DNA from 3 places in the Thioalkalivibrio sp. AKL8 genome. Region 1 is predicted to be linked to each of the others. Evidence: predicted binding sites of a transcription regulator. Region 1 holds the regulator's gene; each other region holds the start of a gene.
The links. Region 1 encodes sigma-54, which starts transcription at its own class of promoters, with help from an activator protein. Its sites were predicted from a motif close to TGGCANGNTNCNTGCTT; they were not measured.
Positions count from the first base shown of each region.

Region 2: a site for sigma-54 is predicted at 1,873-1,889, ahead of glnL (nitrogen regulation protein NR(II)). Genes of this name have one in related genera too.
Region 3: a site for sigma-54 is predicted at 2,227-2,243, ahead of fliL (flagellar basal body-associated protein FliL). Genes of this name have one in related genera too.

Region 1 is NZ_AQYF01000007.1:80,580-86,358, forward strand. Features, by position in the region: gene G335_RS0106070 (HAD family hydrolase) at 1-342, shown strand, start outside; gene lptC (LPS export ABC transporter periplasmic protein LptC) at 339-920, shown strand; gene lptA (lipopolysaccharide transport periplasmic protein LptA) at 901-1,443, shown strand; gene lptB (LPS export ABC transporter ATP-binding protein) at 1,440-2,210, shown strand; gene G335_RS0106090 (RNA polymerase factor sigma-54) at 2,299-3,783, shown strand; gene hpf (ribosome hibernation-promoting factor, HPF/YfiA family) at 3,800-4,138, shown strand; gene G335_RS0106100 (PTS sugar transporter subunit IIA) at 4,142-4,609, shown strand; gene hprK (HPr(Ser) kinase/phosphatase) at 4,658-5,689, shown strand; gene rapZ (RNase adapter RapZ) at 5,697-5,779, shown strand, end outside.
Region 2 is NZ_AQYF01000005.1:185,167-190,945, forward strand. Features, by position in the region: gene G335_RS0103865 (DUF2782 domain-containing protein) at 1-108, shown strand, start outside; gene G335_RS0103870 (hypothetical protein) at 108-962, shown strand; gene G335_RS0103875 (DUF4124 domain-containing protein) at 1,065-1,712, shown strand; gene glnL (nitrogen regulation protein NR(II)) at 1,901-2,998, shown strand; gene ntrC (nitrogen regulation protein NR(I)) at 2,998-4,434, shown strand; gene G335_RS0103890 (dihydroorotate dehydrogenase) at 4,774-5,766, opposite strand; gene G335_RS0103895 (tRNA (cytidine(34)-2'-O)-methyltransferase) at 5,765-5,779, shown strand, end outside.
Region 3 is NZ_AQYF01000009.1:439,592-445,370, forward strand. Features, by position in the region: gene fliO (flagellar biosynthetic protein FliO) at 1-79, opposite strand, end outside; gene fliN (flagellar motor switch protein FliN) at 82-684, opposite strand; gene fliM (flagellar motor switch protein FliM) at 695-1,669, opposite strand; gene fliL (flagellar basal body-associated protein FliL) at 1,680-2,177, opposite strand; gene G335_RS0111450 (flagellar hook-length control protein FliK) at 2,488-3,576, opposite strand; gene fliJ (flagellar export protein FliJ) at 3,642-4,088, opposite strand; gene G335_RS0111460 (FliI/YscN family ATPase) at 4,085-5,464, opposite strand; gene G335_RS0111465 (FliH/SctL family protein) at 5,461-5,779, opposite strand, start outside.

The DNA.
Region 1 (5,779 bases):
CGCACCTCCGGGGTCGTCGAGCACCGCATGCGCGACCTGGGAGTGGAGCATCTGATCCAGGGCCGCCGCGACAAGGGCGAAGCCCTGCACGAACTGCTGCAGCGCACCGGTCACGACCCCGCCGAAGCGGCCTTCATGGGCGACGACATCGTGGATCTTCCAGCGATGCAGCGGGTCGGGCTCGGGATCGCGGTCGGCGACGCCCACCCGCTGGTGCGCCAGCATGCCCAGTGGGTGACCGAAGCCCATGGTGGGCGCGGGGCCGTGCGCGAGGCCTGCGAGGGCCTGCTGGCCGCGCAGGACCGGCTCGACGCGCTGTTCGAGACCTACCTGAACGGATGAGACGCAGGATTCGCAGCCGACTCGGATGGACCCTGGCCGTGCTCGCATTCGCGACCGTGCCCCTGGCGCAGGCTGAGGTAAGCCCGCCCGAGGGCGAGGTCACGCTGCAGATTGACGGCTTCACCCTGCATGCCACCGGCGACGACGGCGAACTGAGCCATCGTCTGCGCGGCACCCGCCTGCGCGAGTTTGGACGTGACGGCCCCCAATGGGTGGACGACCCGGACCTCGACCTGTTCGCCGAAGGCGGTATCGAATGGCGCTGGACTGCCCCCGCCGCACTGCATCAACCGGCCGCCGTGACCCTGGACCTGGTGGGCCCCACCCACGGCGTACAGCCGCCCCGCGGCGAACGCGTAGAGACCATCATCGATTCGCGGGATGTTCGCGTCGCCACCGACACCATGGTCGCCACTTCGGATGCCCTTTCCACCCTGAACCAGCCGGGCCTGTTCCAGCGCGGCACCGGTCTGCGCGTGGACTCGCGAGGGGATACCATAGAGTTGTTCCATGACGTGTACTCGCTCTACAGCGAGACGAGCGAGGAGGATCCCGCGCATGACCCCGAATCCCCATAGCCTTCGCCACCGTCCGGGCCAACCGGGTGCCCGCCTGGCGGCGCTCCTGCTGCTAGCCCTGCTGGCCACGCCCGCGCTCGCCCAGCAGGGCTCGGCGGGCCCGGCACTGCCGGTGGAGATCACTGCCGACCGCGCGGAGATGGACGAACGCCAGGGGCTGGGGACCTACACCGGCGACGTGATCGTAATCCGCGGCGACATGACCCTGGAGGCCGACAAGGTCTACGTGCGCACCCGCGATCGCCGCCCCTACGAAATGGAGGCCCACGGCGAGCCGGCACGCCTGGAATCACCCGATCCGGAAACCGGAGAGATGCGCATTGCCACCGCCCTGCGCATCGACTACCTGCTGAACGAGGACCGCATGATCCTCACCGACCAGGCCCATGTGATCACCACCAGCGAGGAGGCGCGCGGCAAGCGCATCACCTACGACCTGACGACCGACGTGATCGAGGCCGAACGCGGCGAAGGCGACAGCGAGCGCGTGCGCATCACCATCCAGCCGCGCGACGACGAATGAACGCCACCGCCCCCAGCCCATCCGCCACACCGGCACAAACCAACGACCGCCTGATCGGACGCGAGCTGACCAAGCGCTACGGCCAGCGCACGGTGCTGGACCAGGTGGACGTCGACCTCGCGCCCGGCGAGGTGGTCGGCCTGCTGGGCCCGAACGGGGCCGGCAAAACCACCTGCTTCTACAGCCTGGTCGGGCTGATCCGTCCCAATGCCGGGCGCATCACCCTGGGCGAGCGCGACATCACCCGCGCCCCCATCCACGTACGCGCGCGCGCCGGCCTCGGCTACCTGCCGCAGGAGGCCTCGATCTTTCGCCGCCTGAGCGTGTGGGACAACCTGCAGGCCGTGCTCGAGCTGCGCCCCGGGCTGGATCGCCACGAGCGCCGCCGCATTGGCGACGCCCTGATCGAGGAGTTTCAGCTCGAGACCGTGCGCCACAGCCCGGGCATCGCGCTGTCCGGTGGGGAGCGTCGCCGGGCCGAGATCGCCCGCGCCCTCGCCGGGGATCCGCAGTTCATCTGCCTGGACGAGCCCTTCGCCGGGGTGGATCCGATCTCGGTGGGCGACATCCAGGACGTGATTCGGCATCTCGCCCAGCGCGGCATCGGCGTACTGATCTCCGATCACAACGTGCGCGAGACCCTCGGCATCTGCCACAGGGCCTATATTCTGAGCGAGGGACGCCTGCTGGCCGCCGGTACACCGGACGAGCTGCTGGCCGATCCCCAGGTGCGCCGGGTCTATCTCGGCGAGAACTTCCGCCTGTGAAAGCGCCCCACATGCGGCCCGGTCGGTGCACAAACCACAAGGCAGGCTTTAAGATTCCACCAATGCCCACCCTCGCTCCGAATACGCGATGCTGAAACCCGGCCTGAATCTGCAGCTGGGTCAGACGCTGACCATGACCCCGCAACTGCAGCAGGCGATCCGCCTGTTGCAGCTGTCCACGCTCGAGCTCCAGGTGGAGATCCAGCAGGCGCTGGAGAGCAACCCCATGCTCGAACAGGTCGAGGACGAAGAGGCCGAGGCCGACACCGAGCGCCTGAACCAGGACGGCGAGCTGGTGGAAGGCGATCGCATGGAGGCCACCACCACCAGCGATGACGTGATCCCCGAGGAACTGACCACCGACAGCCGCTGGGACGACATCTACGAACCGGCCCCGACACCCAACAAGGGCGTGGATGACCGCGACCCGCTGGAAAACACCAGCGACGACGACGGCGAGGGCCTGCAGGATCACCTGCTGTGGCAGCTGCATCTGAGCCATCTGACACCGCGCGACCAGCGCATCGGGGCGGCCCTGATTGACGCCATCAGCCCCGACGGCTATCTCGAGGGTGACCTGGAAACCCTGGCCGAGACCATCAGCCGAGGCGAGGATGAAACCGTCGGCGTCGACGAGGTCGAGGCAGTGCTCCACTGGATTCAGCAGTGCGACCCGCTGGGGGTCGGCGCGCGCAACCTGCGGGAGTGCCTGGAGATCCAGCTACGCGAACTGGCCCCGGACGCCCCGGCCCGCGAGGCCGCACGGGCGATCCTGGAACACGGCATGGACAGCCTGGGCAAGCGCGACTACAAGGCCCTGCAGCGCCAGTCCGGCGTACGCGACCCGGACGAACTGGCCCGCGCACTGGATCTGATCCGCACCCTGAACCCGCGCCCCGGCGCACAGATCAGCTCCGCCACCTCGGAATACGTGGTCCCGGATGTCTACGTGCGCCACACCACCGAGGGCTGGCGCGTGGATCTAAACCCGGAGATCGCACCGCGCATCCGCATCAACGACCTCTACGCCGGCATGGTGCGCCAGGTCTCGGATGCCCGCGACAGCGCCTTTATGCGCGATCAGCTGCAGGAGGCACGCTGGTTCCTGAAGAGCCTGCACAGCCGCAACGACACCCTGCTGCGGGTCGCCGAGGCGATCGTCCACCGCCAGCAGGGCTTTCTCGAGCATGGCGACGTCGCGATGCAGCCATTGATCCTGCGCGACATTGCCGAGACCCTGGAGATGCACGAATCGACCATCTCGCGGGTTACCACGCAGAAATACATGCACACCCCGCGCGGGGTCTTCGAGTTCAAGTATTTCTTCTCCAGCCATGTCGGCACGAACGATGGCGGCGAGTGTTCCGCCACCGCCATCCGTGCCATGATTCGCGAATTGATTGGCGACGAACCCCCGAACAAGCCGCTCAGCGATGCCCGGCTCGCCCAGGTCCTGTCGGACCGGGGCATCAACGTAGCGCGCCGCACCGTGGCCAAGTACCGCGAGGCGATGCACATCCCTTCATCCAGCGAACGCCGGCAGATGGCCTCGATGCCCACCGGCAGCAAGTAACCAAGGAGTCCTGACCATGCAGATCAACCTGACCGGCCACCACGTGGACATCACCGACGCCCTGCGCGACTACGTCAACGAGAAATTCGCGAAGCTGGAGCGCCACTTCGACAAGGTCATCGACGTCCACGTCGTGCTGACCCACGAGAAGACCCGGAATCAGCACAACCAGGCCGAAGCGAATCTCCAGGTCAGCGGCAATCACATCCACGCCGAGGCCTCTCACGAGGACATGTATGCCGCAATCGACGCGCTGATCGACAAAGTCGACCGTCAGCTGATCAAGCACAAGGAAAAGGTCAAGGACCACCACCGCGCCGAAGGTGCCCAGCGCAACCGCGAGCAGGCCTCCTGATCCATGACGATTGCCGAGTTGATCACCTCCGAGCGCATTGGCCTGCAACCCGAGTGCTCCAGCCAGAAACGGGCCCTGGAGGCCCTGGCGGACCTCCTCGCCGGCGGAGGTGACGGCACGGGACCAGGAAGCAATGCGATCTTCGAGGCCCTGTCCGCACGCGAAAAACTCGGATCCACCGGTCTCGGCCATGGGGTTGCGATTCCCCATGGCCGCCTGGCCGATCTCGAGGCGCCGCGCGTGGCCGTGCTGCGCCTGGAAAAGGGCGTCGACTTCGACGCCATGGATCACGAGCCGGTCGATATCCTGATCGCACTGCTGGTCCCGGAGGCCGCCACCGGCGACCACCTCGACCTGCTGGCCCAACTCGCCCGCGGCCTGTCGCAGCCAGACACCATCGGAGCGCTGCGCCGGGCCGGGGATGCGACGGCCCTGGAACAGGAACTCGTGCGCCGCTTCAGCGAGGACTAAGCCCGTGGAACCCGCCTCCAGCCGCGATTCCGGCGCGCAGCGTCTGCCATGAACGAGGCGCTGGGAGAAGGCGGGATCGCCCGCGACATCAACGTGGAGAGCCTGATCCAGGCCATGGGAAACCGCCTGGATCTTCGCTTCGTGCACGGCGAACATGCAGCACCCGACCGCAAGCTGGTCGGCGACGACGGGGACGACCTGCCGCTGGCCGGCCATCTCAACCTGATCCGGCCCAACCGCATCCAGATCATCGGCGACTTCGAGGCCCGCTACATCTCCAGCCTCAGCGCCACCCAGTGCAACGACCTGATCCTGGAGATGGCCCGCACCGGGACCACCGCGGTGATCTTCGCCGAGGACACCTGTCCGTTCTCGGAGATGCCCGACGCCCCGCAGGAGGCGCTGCCGCTGATCCTGTGCTCCAGCACCAGCAGTCACGAGATCATCTCGCTGCTGCGCTATTTCCTGCAGCAGCGCCTGGCCCATTTCGAGGTGCGCCACGGCGTGTTCATGGAGATCCTCGGGATCGGGGTGCTGATCAGCGGCGCCTCCAGCGTCGGCAAGAGCGAGGTCGCACTGGAACTGATCTCGCGCGGGCATCGCCTGATCGCCGACGATGCCCCGGAGTTCGCGCGCATTGCGCCCGACATCGTCCGCGGCCACTGCCCGGCCCTGCTCCAGGACCTGCTCGAGGTGCGCGGTCTTGGGGTACTCAACATCCGCGCCATGTATGGCGATTCCGCGATCAAGGGCGGCAAGTACCTGCGCCTGATCATCGACCTGCGCGATCATGGCGAACCCTCGCCGGTCCCCGATGACCGGCTGAACGGGCGCCGCGGCGAGATCGATATCCTCGGCCTGCGCGTCCCCTTGATCAGCCTGCCGATCGCGCCGGGGCGCAACATCGCGGTGATGATCGAGGCGGCCGTGCGCAACCACATGCTGCACATGCAGGGCTATATCGCTGGCGACGACCTGCGCGCACGCCAGCGCCGCCAGATGAGCGGCGAGACGGAGGAGCCGCCCTACCATCGCGCGGTGCCCGCCACTACGGTCCCCAACCCGGACCCGGAGGGCTGAATCGGCCATGCGCCTGCTAATCGTCAGTGGCCTGTCCGGGTCCGGCAAGACCGTGGCCCTGCACACCCTGGAGGATGCCGGCTACTTCTG
Region 2 (5,779 bases), on a different contig from region 1:
CCGACCTACTACCTCATCGATACCACCGGCGATGGCACGCTGGATGGTCGCCGCAATGAGCTGGATCCCGACTTTGTACCCCCGTCCTGGGTGATTTTCCGATGGTAATGAATGAATCCGAAATTCAGGGCTGCGGCGAGCTTGCCGGCCTGGCACTGACGGCCGGTCCCGAGGGGCCGGAACTCGACGGCCGGCCGGTGCAGTGCCTGCGCCTGCCGGCCGCCGCGGCGCCGGCCCTGGAGCAGGCCCTCGCCGAGGTCCCTGCTGGCTGTGGCCGCGTGATCGGCCGGGGTGCGGATGATGCGGCCGGGCAGGTGGTCCTGGTGCTCGAGCGTGGCCAGGCCATTCAGGGCACGGTCGCGGCCGAAGGGCCTGGCAGCCTGGAGGCCCTGGGCGAGCGCGCGGCCGACTGGCAGGGCCGCCACACGGCCGGTGCCCTGCCTGCTGGAGACGGCTACCGACGCGGCGTGCTGCAGCAGAGGATGCGCGAGCGTGCGGACACAATCACGTCTTCGCTGGATGCCGAATCGCGGGCGATCCTGGATGCCGAGCTGCACCATCAGGGGCTTTACCGTTTCGAGGACCTGCCGCTGGCGGGAAGTGTCTGGCAGACGGTCCGCATCTATCCGGAGGGCGCCGGCCTGGCCGATCTGGTCCTCCCGCCCGCGCCGGTGCCGGCCTTCTGGCAGGTCGCACGGCTCGCCCTGGCGGTCGCCGTGGATGACGCGGGGCGGCCGGATGCCGAGGGCTACCGGGCGTTGCTGTCCGGATATAACGGACGGCGACCGTTGACCGCCATCGAGCGAGGGGCGGCGCCGACCCTGCTGCGCCTGGCTGCGCTGGACGACTGGCTCGCCGCACTGGAGGCCGGGGCCGATGGGCGCACCGAGCGCGAACGGCTGGCAGCCCTTCAGGCAGAAGCGGCTCGCTTGCAGGGTATCTGGGTTCGCGCCGCGGCTTGATGGCCCAGCCGGCCCGCACGGACGTGTGGGGCGCCTGGGCCAGTCGTTCGCAAACACAACGAGGCGGGGTCGTGGATCCGTGCCTTCCAAGGAGGAAAGCCCATGTTCCGAATCGCTGTCTGGCTGGCGCTGCCCCTGGCCGCCCTTCTCGCCCCTGCGCTCCTGAGTGCCGACGTCTATCGCTGGACCGACGATCAGGGCAATGTCCACTTCGGCGACCGGCCCCCCGAGGGGAGCCGTAGCGAGTCGGTCGATGTGCGTGAGCCGATGCGGGGCGTGCCGCTGGAGGGCGCGCGCGAGATCCTCGAACGTCCGGTGCGCCCCCGCGGCCAGCCGGAGGTGGAGGGTGCCTACCAGCGGGTCGCCATCGCGCGGCCGGAGGATGGCGAGGGCGTGCGGGCGAACGACGGCAACGTGACCGCCGAGCTCGAGCTTGAACCGGCGCTTGATGCCGACGCCGGCCACCGCGTGGTCTGGCTGCTGGACGGGGAGGCCGCCGGCGAGGGGGCTTCGACGAGCGCGACCTTCCAGGGCCTGAACCGCGGTGCCTATACCCTGCAGGCGCGGGTCGTGGACGAGTCGGGTCAGGAACTGGGCGCCAGCGATACCATCGAGTTCAACGTGCTGCGCATGGCCATCCCGCGCAGCCAGCAACAGCAGCAACGGCCCCAGCAGTTTCCGTCGGGCGGTGCACCGCAGGCACCGCAGGCTCCCCGGGCGCCGCAGCCGGTGACGCCTGGCCCGAATTGACGGCGGCCCTCGTATAGCGCACCGAAGTGGTGCGGCTTGCGCCCCAGATTGGTGCTACACTTGCACCAATCTGGGGCGTTTCGGTTTCAAGGGTGTCGGCGGCCAGGCTTCTGGTGTGACGCAGCCCTCGGCTTCAGCGTCCCGCCCGGCGATTTTCGCTTGGCGCGATTCCTGCTTGAGGCCTTTCGATGACTACGCCCCTTGCCAATCCCGGTATGACCACCCCGCCCTGGTGGGACGACCTCTCCACGGCGGTGCTGGTGACCGATGCGGACCTGCGCCTGCTGAGCCTGAACAGTGCGGCTGAGGTCCTGCTCGGGCTGAGCCGCGAACGCATCGTCGGTTACGGACTGGGGCAATGGCTCAAGCTGGACCGGAATCTGGCCAACCGCTTGCGTTCGGCGCTGACCCTGGATCAGCCGATCACGCTGCGTGCCCGTCAGATGGAGCCCCTGCGAGCCGACAGCTTCCTGGCCGACGTGATCATCACGCCACTGCACCCGGCCGGCGAGCGGCCAGGCCAGTTGCTGTTCGAACTGAACGCCATCGACCGCCACGAGCGCATCAGCCGCGAGGAACAGTTGCAGAAGCAGCAGGCGATCACCCGTGCAGTGACGCGCGGGCTGGCCCACGAGATCAAGAACCCGCTGGGCGGGCTGCGCGGCGCGGCGCAGTTGCTCGCCAGCGAGCTGGACGACTCGGGCCTCAAGGAATACACCCAGATCATCATCCGCGAGGCGGACCGCCTGCGCAGCCTGGTCGACCGCATGCTGGGGCCGAACAACATGCCGCGGCGCGAGGCCGTCAATCTGCACGAGGTCCTGGAGCACGTGCGGGGCCTGGTCAGCGTGCAACTGCCGCTGGGGCTGAAGATCCGCGGCGACTACGACCCCAGTATTCCCGACGTGCAGGCGGATCGCGACATGCTGGTGCAGGCCATCCTCAACCTGGTGCAGAACGCGGTGCATGCACTGGAAGACGGGGGGCAGATCACCCTGAGCTCGCGGATCCTGCGCCAGTACACGATCTCCGGAAAGCGCCACCGGCTGGTGGCCAAACTGAGTGTGCGCGACAACGGCCCCGGCATCCCGGAGGAGATCCGCGAACGCATCTTTTTCCCGATGGTCACCGGGCGCGCCGAGGGCACCGGGCTGGGGCTGCCGATTGCCCAGAGCCTGATCCAGCTGCATGACGGCTTGATCGAATGCCATTCGCGCCCGGGGGCGACCTCATTCGACATCCTGCTTCCTATTGATTCCCCCCAGGGCCGGGAGGAGACGCACTGATGGAACCCATCGTCTGGATCATTGACGACGACGACTCGATCCGCTGGGTGCTGGAACGCGCCCTCCAGCGTCACGCGATCGCCGTGCGCGGCTTCGAGACCGCGGACGCTGCCTGGGCGGCGCTCGAGCGGGATCCGGTCCCGGACACCATCGTCGCCGACATCCGCATGCCGGGCCTGAACGGGCTGGATTTCCTCGCCCGCATGCAGACCCGCCCGGATCCGCCGCCGGTCATCATCATGACCGCCTTCTCCGATCTGGAGAGCGCGGTGGGCGCCTACCAGACCGGGGCCTTCGAGTACCTGCCCAAGCCGTTCGACGTGGACGAGGCCGTGGCCCTGGTGCAGCGCGCGCTGGAGGCGCGCCGTGCCGGGCAGGAGAACGGTCCCGCCGGTCCCGAGATCGAGGAGACCCCGATCATCGGCGAGGCCCCGGCCATGCAGGAGATGTTCCGTGCCATCGGGCGGCTCTCGCGCAGCAATATCACCGTGCTGATCAACGGCGAATCCGGTACCGGCAAGGAGCTGGTCGCGCGGGCCCTGCACCAGCACAGCCCGCGCGCCGACCAGCCGTTGATCGCGCTGAACACCGCGGCCATCCCCAAGGATCTGCTGGAAAGCGAACTGTTCGGTCACGAACGCGGCGCGTTCACCGGGGCCAACCAGAGTCGCAAGGGCCGCTTCGAGCAGGCCGACGGCGGCACCCTGTTCCTCGACGAGATCGGCGATATGCCGTTCGACCTGCAGACGCGCCTGTTGCGGGTGCTGTCCGATGGCACGTTCTACCGTGTGGGCGGGCATACCCCGATCCGGGTGGACGTGCGCATCATCGCCGCGACCCACCAGGACCTGGAAGAACGCGTCCGCGCGGGCTTGTTCCGCGAGGATCTGTTCCACCGCCTGAACGTGATCCGCATCCACGTGCCATCCCTGCGCGAGCGGCCGGAGGATATCCCGTTGCTGGTACAGCACTTCATGGCCGAGGTCGCTCAGGAACTGGGGGTGGAGGCCAAGACCATGCGCCCCGAGGTGGTCGCGGAGCTGCAGCGTTTGCCGTGGCCGGGGAACGTCCGCCAGCTGGAAAACACCTGCCGTTGGCTCACCGTCATGGCATCGGGCCGGGAGGTGCACCTGGATGACCTGCCGGCCGAGTTGCACCAGCCGACCGAGAGCCGTGCCGAGCCCGGGAGTGCCCCGGTCCGTGTCGCTGCCGGTCCGCGGGACTGGACCGCCGAACTCGCCCAGGTCGCCCGTCAGCACTGGCAGCGCGGCGATCACGACCTGCTGGGCTCGGTCCTGCCGCAGATGGAACGCACGGTGATCCGCGAGGCCCTGAACGCGACCGGTGGTCACCGCCAGCAGGCGGCCGCCCTGCTTGGATGGGGCCGCAACACCCTCACTCGCAAGATCCAGGAACTCGGCCTCGACGACGAGTAGGTTTTTTCACCACGAAGCCCACGAAGGCACGAAGAAGGGCAAGGGCGATTTAACCACAGAGATCACGGAGGACACGGAGAAAACCAGGGATCGTTTTGTTACGGGTAGGATGCCGATGAGCGTAGCGAATCGCATCGGCCACACGGGGTGGCCCGGCCCCGATGCGTTTCGCATGGCTCAACGCATCCTACCCCTCTGTCAGGGTCCCGGGTCGGAGACCAAGTGCCCCACCCTCGAACCCTCAGGACTTTCCTTCTTCCTGTGAAGCGCCCTTGATCTCGCCCTTCTTCGCGCCTTCGTGTGCTTCGTGGTCAACAGGCTCTTTAGTGAACCGGCCTTTCAGGTGGTGGGATCCTGCGGAGCGGGTGGGGCGCAGGCGGAGACGGCACCGTTCAGCTGCAGGGTGCCGGTCAGGTCGCGCACGTGGGTGTAGCCGTGGCGGTCCATGTAGTCGCTGATGCCATGCAGGATCTTCGGCAGGCACAGCGCGTCGTAGAACAGGCCCGTGCCCACGCCCACGGTGCTGGCGCCGGCGATCAGGAACTCCAGCGCGTCGGTGGCGTTCATCACGCCGCCCTGGCCGATGATCGGCACGTTGTGCGGCGCGGCCACCTGGTAGACCTGCTGCACCTTCAGCAGCGCGATCGGCTTGATCGCCGGGCCGGACAGCCCGCCCTGGTTGTTGCCGATGACCGCGCGGCGGTTCTCCACGTCCACCGCCATGCCCATCAGGGTGTTGATCACCGCAAACGCGTCGGTGCCGGCCTCGATGCAGCGCCGGGCGTTCTCGGCGATGTCGGTCTGGTTGGGCGAGAGCTTGGTGATCAGCGGCTTGGAGGTGACCTTGCGGCAGGCCTCGACCACCCGCGCGGACATGTCGGGATCGTTGCCGAAGGCGACGCCGCCTTCCTTCACGTTGGGGCAGGAGATGTTGATCTCGATGGCGTCGATCGGCGAGTCGTCGAAGCGTCGGGTGACCTCGATGTACTCCTCGAGGGTGGAGCCCGAGACGTTGGCGAAGAAGCGCGTCTCGTCGAAATCGAGCTGTGGCAGGGTGTGGTCCACCACGTGATCGACCCCGGGGTTCTGCAGGCCGATTGCGTTCAGCATGCCGTCCGGGGTCTCGTAGACGCGGTGCGGGGCGTTGCCCAGCCGCGCCTGGCCGGTCGTGCCCTTCAGGCAGATCGCGCCCGCATCGCGGTTGGAAAAGCCGGCCACGCGGGTGTACTCCTCGCCGAAGCCGACACAGCCGGACAGCAGCACCAGCGGCGTGTTCAAATGCAGGCCGCAGAATTCCAGGGCCAGCCGCGGATCGGTGCGCGAATCACTCATGCTTCACATCGTC
Region 3 (5,779 bases), on a different contig from region 1:
CAAGGGCAGTCAAAGGCCAGAGGGTCCCCGTGACGGCCGCCAGGACGAGGGCCGAACTACGCGTATTACGTGGATTCATGGCTATTTGAGCTTGCGGATGCGCTCACTGGGGCTGATCACATCGGTCAGCCGGATACCGAACTTCTCGTTGACCACCACGACCTCGCCATGAGCAATCAGAGTGCCGTTCACCAGCACGTCCAGCGGCTCCCCGGCCAGACGGTCCAGCTCCACCACCGAGCCCTGGTTCAGCTGCAGAAGGTTGCGGATCGGGATGCGCGTGCGACCGATCTCCATGGCGATGGTCACCGGCACGTCCAGCACCATCTCCAGGTTCATCTCCTCGCCGTCGCCCTGCACCACGCCCGACAGTTGTTCAGGCTGCAGCGCCTCCGCGGCCGAATCCGGCTTGTGCTTGCGTTCCTTCTTCTCGGTCTTCGGCGCCGCTTGCGCGGACGCGGCACCCCCACCGCCTTGCGCTTCGTTCAGCAGGGCGTCCGGGTCGGCGGCCTCTTCGTCATCCTTCTGCTCGGCCAGGGCGGACTGTTCCGCCAGAGCGGCCCCCCATTCGTCGGCCAGCGCCTGGTCGTCGCTACCGCCTTCGGTCTCGGCCATGGTTTCAGCGCCCGCGGTATCTTCATCCGCGGTCGGGGTGTCCTGTTTGGGATCGTCGGTGTCAGCCATGCTGCGCCCTCTATCGTTTGATGATGCGTTCCGAAACCTGGATCGCATTCATGCCATTGGATACGCCGAACTTCCCGCGGAACATCGGGATGTCTTCGACCTGCAAGGTGATCTTCTCGGGGAGGTCCACCGGGATGATGTCGCCCGGCTGGATATCCAGTAGCTCGCGCACGGTGACCTCGGTCTCCGCCAGCATGGAGCTGATCTCGACCTCGGCGGTCTGGATCTCCTCCTGCAGCGCGTGCATCCAGCGCTGGTCGACGTCGGAGCGATCCGACTGGATGCCGGTATCCAGCTGCTCGCGGATCGGCTCGATCATCGAGTACGGCAGGGTCACGTGCAGGTTGCCGCCGCCCCCGTCGAGCTCGATGTGGAACTCGCTGATGACCACGATCTCGGTCGGCGAGACGATGTTCGCGAACTGCGGGTTGACCTCGGAGTTCAGGAACTCAAACTTCAGCTCCATCACCGGCTGCCAGGCCTTCTGCATATCCTCGAAGGCCCCTTCCAGCACGCCGTGGACGACCTTCATCTCCATCGGGGTGAAGTCTCGCCCCTCGATGCGGGTGTAGTAGCGCCCGTCGCCACCGAAAAAGTTGTCGACCAGGATGAACACCAGCTTGGGATCGAACACGAACAAACCCGTGCCATGCAGCGGATGCGCCCGCACCAGATTCAGGCTGGTGGGGACAAACAGCGAGTGCATGTACTCGGAGAACTTGGTGATACGGGTGCCGACCACCGAGATCTCGGCCGAACGACGCAGCACATTGAACAGACGGACCCGGAGCTGACGCGCAAAGCGCTCGTTGATCATCTCCAGCGTGGGCATGCGCCCACGGACGATGCGATCCTGCGTGGCAAAGTTGAATTCCCGCGCCTGACCATCACTCGGATACGGGTCTTCGGTCTCGACGTCGCCCTCGTCCACACCATGCAGGAGGGCATCGATCTCGTCCTGGCTGAGGATATCCGTCTGCGCCATAACGGGGCTCCTACTGCATCACCAGTTCGTTGAACAACACGGCCTCGACCGCGTCCGGCGCATCCCGCGAGCGCAGAATCTCGCGGATTGCTTCCTTCAGCTCCTCCGCCAGCGATTCCTTGCCATCACGCGTATTGAGATCCTCGTAACGCTGTTCCGCCAGGATGCCCAGGAGGTCGTTGCGGATCGCCGGCATATGCCGCTCGAACGCCTCGATCACCGGCGCCTCGTGGGTCACCAGGCTCACCTCGGCACGCAGATACCGGATGCGGCCCGGCGCTTCGATGTTGACAGTCATCGGCTCCAGGCTGGTGTAGAAGCGCTCGGGGGGGCCTTCCTCCACCTGTTCGGCAGCCTCGTCGCCCGCAACCAGGAAGAACCAGGCCGCAGCGGCCCCGCCGCCCACCAGCAGGATCACGATCAGCAGCAGCACAAGCAGCTTGCCCATGCCGCCCTTCTTCGGGGTGCCGCCTTCTTCGTCGTCCAGATTGACTTCCTTCTTCGCCATGTCGCACCCGCTATCCGGTAAACCGAGGATTTGCTCTCGGAAAAGACCTTAGCAAGGCAGATGCCAGCATTGTCTTTCTATCGCTTTATCCGATAGTTAGCGACCAATACTGGAGGAGACTGAAGGACACTTCGGGGGAAGGAACGGGCGATAACGTCAAGAATCGGCCGCCCGCCGCGCGGGAAAGACGGATTCTTGGCGGCACTCACGGAAAATCGCTACGACAGCGAAAGGGGCCCGATGGGGCAGGTCACGGACACCGCCCGCCGCCCATCGGATATCGCAAGACCGAGCCCGCGCCGGGCTCGAATCAGGCAAACAAATCCAGGCGCCGATTCAGCATCGAGAGCGTGCTGCCCTCATTCTCGTTGTCTTCGGCCTCGGCCAGCTCCGAAGCGGCCCCGGCGGCTGCCTGGCGCTCATCCTGCTCGGCCTCCTCCTCGGCCGCCTGGTCGGAGACGGTCGCGTCCTCGAGCATCAGCCCGCTCTCGGCGAGGCTGTCGCGCAAGCGCGGCATGGCCGCCTCCAGCACCTCGCGGGTCACCGGATTGGCGCTGATGAACTGGATGCTTGTGCGGTCACCCTCGACCAGCACCCGAATATCCAGACTGCCCAGCTGCGGGGGATGCAGCTTGAGCTCGGTGCGCCCACCCTGTGCCTGGGCGAGCATGCGCACCTGATCGGCCAGCTCGCGGGCCCCATTGGGCTGCTGCAGGAGCCGGGTCAGGTCCAGTCGCGGCAGCGCACGCGCGGCCTCCGCCCCCTCGGCCTGCCCACCGGCGAGAGCCGGCAGGACGCCCCCCAGGGGGTCGGTACGCCCGCGGCGCGACTCGTCGTCCCCGCCCTGGGTCATCCACTGGGCGAGGACATCGAGCACGCCGTCCCGCGACAGCCCGCCCTGCGCGCCCAGCAGTTCGGGCTTCAATGCGGCCAGGCCGTCGCGCCCGCCCGCCGCCTGGCTGGCCTCGACAAACAGGCGCATGACGGCTGCAGGCAGGGGCTTGACCGGCAACGCCTGGCCCTCGGCACCCCTGCGGCCAGAGGCGCCCGCCTCCCCACGGGCCGCGTCCATACGCCCCGGTTCCTGCACTGCCGCCATCAGGCTGGCGACCGGCAAGCCCTTGCCCCCCGCCTCGTCGCCCGCGGCGAAACCCTGCCCGTCGAGTAGATCCTGCAGCCGCGCCAGCATGGCTTCCAGATCGAGCCCTTCCAGCTCGTCCCCGGGCACGCCCAGGTTCGCCAGCAAGGCCTCCATCTGCGGCTCCAGAACCGCGAGGAACCCCTCGCCGTCCTTCCCTTTCAGCCCCTTCAGGCCGTCCAGGTCCTGCAGCGATGCCTCGCCGCCCAGCAATTGCAGCAGCGGCAGCATGCCCTGACCGGTGTTCTGTGTCGCGATCATCTCCGAATCCTCGGTGTGCCGGGTGGATCCCCGGGCCCTTGCCCTAATCGATAGTCACGGTCCATTCAAGAACCTTGCCAACGCGACGCTTCCTCGCGCGCATGAGCCTGCCGCGTGGCCCACATATCCTGTTCGGTTTGCTGGCGCCGGGCGCCGTGTTGCGCCGTCTCGGCCTTCCGGCGTTGCAGCAGCTTTTCCAGCGACAGGCTGTTGCGGTGGCGCTCCAGCCACTCCTGGCGCGCGGTCTCCACCTGCGACTCCGCCGCCTGAATGCGCAGGTCCTGTTGCTCCAGCGCCGAGCGCAACTGGTCGCGCATGCCCGCCAACCACTTGAGGGCGTTGGCGTCATCCGGAAGGGTCGCCTGCAGATACTCGCGCTGATAGGTTTCCAGGCGCTCGCGCTGACCGGCAATGCCATCCAGTTGCTGCAGACGTTCACCCAGCTGGCGGGTGGCCTCGCTCTCCTCGATTCGGCGCAGGCGCAACAGTCGTTCCAGGCGCTTCGGGTTCATGCCGCCCCGCCAACCAGCGCCAGCAGGTCATCCCGCGCCCGGTCAAAACCGACGGCCTCTTCGCGACCCTGCGCCAGATACGCCTCCAGGCGCTCGTGCATCGCCACTGCCTCGTCCAGGTGCGGGTCGGCCCCCTTGCGATAGGCCCCGACCGCGATCAGATCGCGGTTCTGCATATAGGTGGCCGAGAGGCCGCGGAAGCGGCGCGCCGCCCGCTCGTGTTCCGGCGAGATCAGCGACGACATTACGCGCGAGACCGACGCGCCGACATCGATCGCCGGGTAGCGCCCGGTCTCTGCCACCTCGCGCGACAGCACGACATGGCCGTCCAGGATCGCGCGCGCGGCGTCCACGATCGGATCGTTCTGGTCATCGCCCTCGGCGAGCACGGTATAGAAGGCGGTAATCGAGCCGCCCCCTACGTCGCCGTTGCCGGCGCGCTCCACCAGTTGCGGCAGGCGCGCAAATACCGATGCCGCATACCCCTTGGAGGCCGGCGGCTCGCCGATCGCCATCGCGATCTCGCGGGCGCCCTGGGCAAAGCGGGTCAGGGAATCCATCAACAACAGGACGTGCAGGCCCTGGTCCCGGAAATGCTCCGCAACCGCAGTGGCCACCCAGGCCCCGTGCTGGCGCAACAGCGGCGACTGGTCCGCCGGCACGGCGACCACCACCGTGCGCGTGCGCGATTCCTCGTCGAGGATCTCGTGGATGAACTCGTTCACTTCCCGACCGCGCTCGCCGATCAGCCCGACCACGATCACGTCCGCCGTCGTGTTGCGGGTCATCATCCCCAGCAGCACACTCTTGCCGACCCCGGATCCGGCGAACAGACCGAGGCGCTGACCACGACCCACCGACAGCAGACCATTGATTGCCCGGATCCCCACATCCAGCGGCTCGCGCACCGGTGCGCGTTGCAGCGGGTTGATCGGCCGCCCGGCCAACAGCCCAAAATCATGGGTGCGGATCGGGCCTTTTCCGTCCAGCGGCTGCCCGTTGGCATCGATCACGCGGCCCAGCAGCCCCTCCCCGACCGGAATCTGACGCTGGTTGTCCAGCGGCTCGATGCGCGCGCCGGGCGTCAGGCCCGCCGCGATTTCCTCAGGCATCAGGAACGTGCGTTCATTCTGGAAACCGACGACCTCGGCCGGCACCGTGTCTCCGTTCTCGCCGTGGATCAGCGCACGCCCCCCGATGGGCAAGCGCAGGCCTTCCGCCTCCAGCGTCAGGCCGGTCAGGCGCGACAGGTGACCCTCCGACTGCGGCGGATTGACCCGCTCGACCCGCCCGCGCGACTGCTGCAGACGATCCAGCAAGCCACTACTCAGCCGTTCCCGGCCCTTGCGGCGGACCTCGTCGATCGGGGTACTCATGAATCCTCCGGGGCCGCGCTGTCCACGGAATTGGCGGATTGGTGATCTTCCTCGTCGGGTGCGCCGTCCATCTCCGGATAGTCGCCATCCCAGAGGGCTTCCACCGCGTGCTGCAGACGCCGCTCGAGACTTGCGTCGACACTCGCCGCGCCCGATTCGAGGCGACAGCCGCCGCGCGCAAGTCCCGCGTCCGGGACCCAGGTGATACGCGCATCCGCCCGCTCACCATAGGCCTCCACCAGCGCCTGGTCGTCCGGGTTCAAGTGCACCCGAACCTCCTGGTTGCGCCCGGGAAGCTGGGCCAATGCCCCCTCC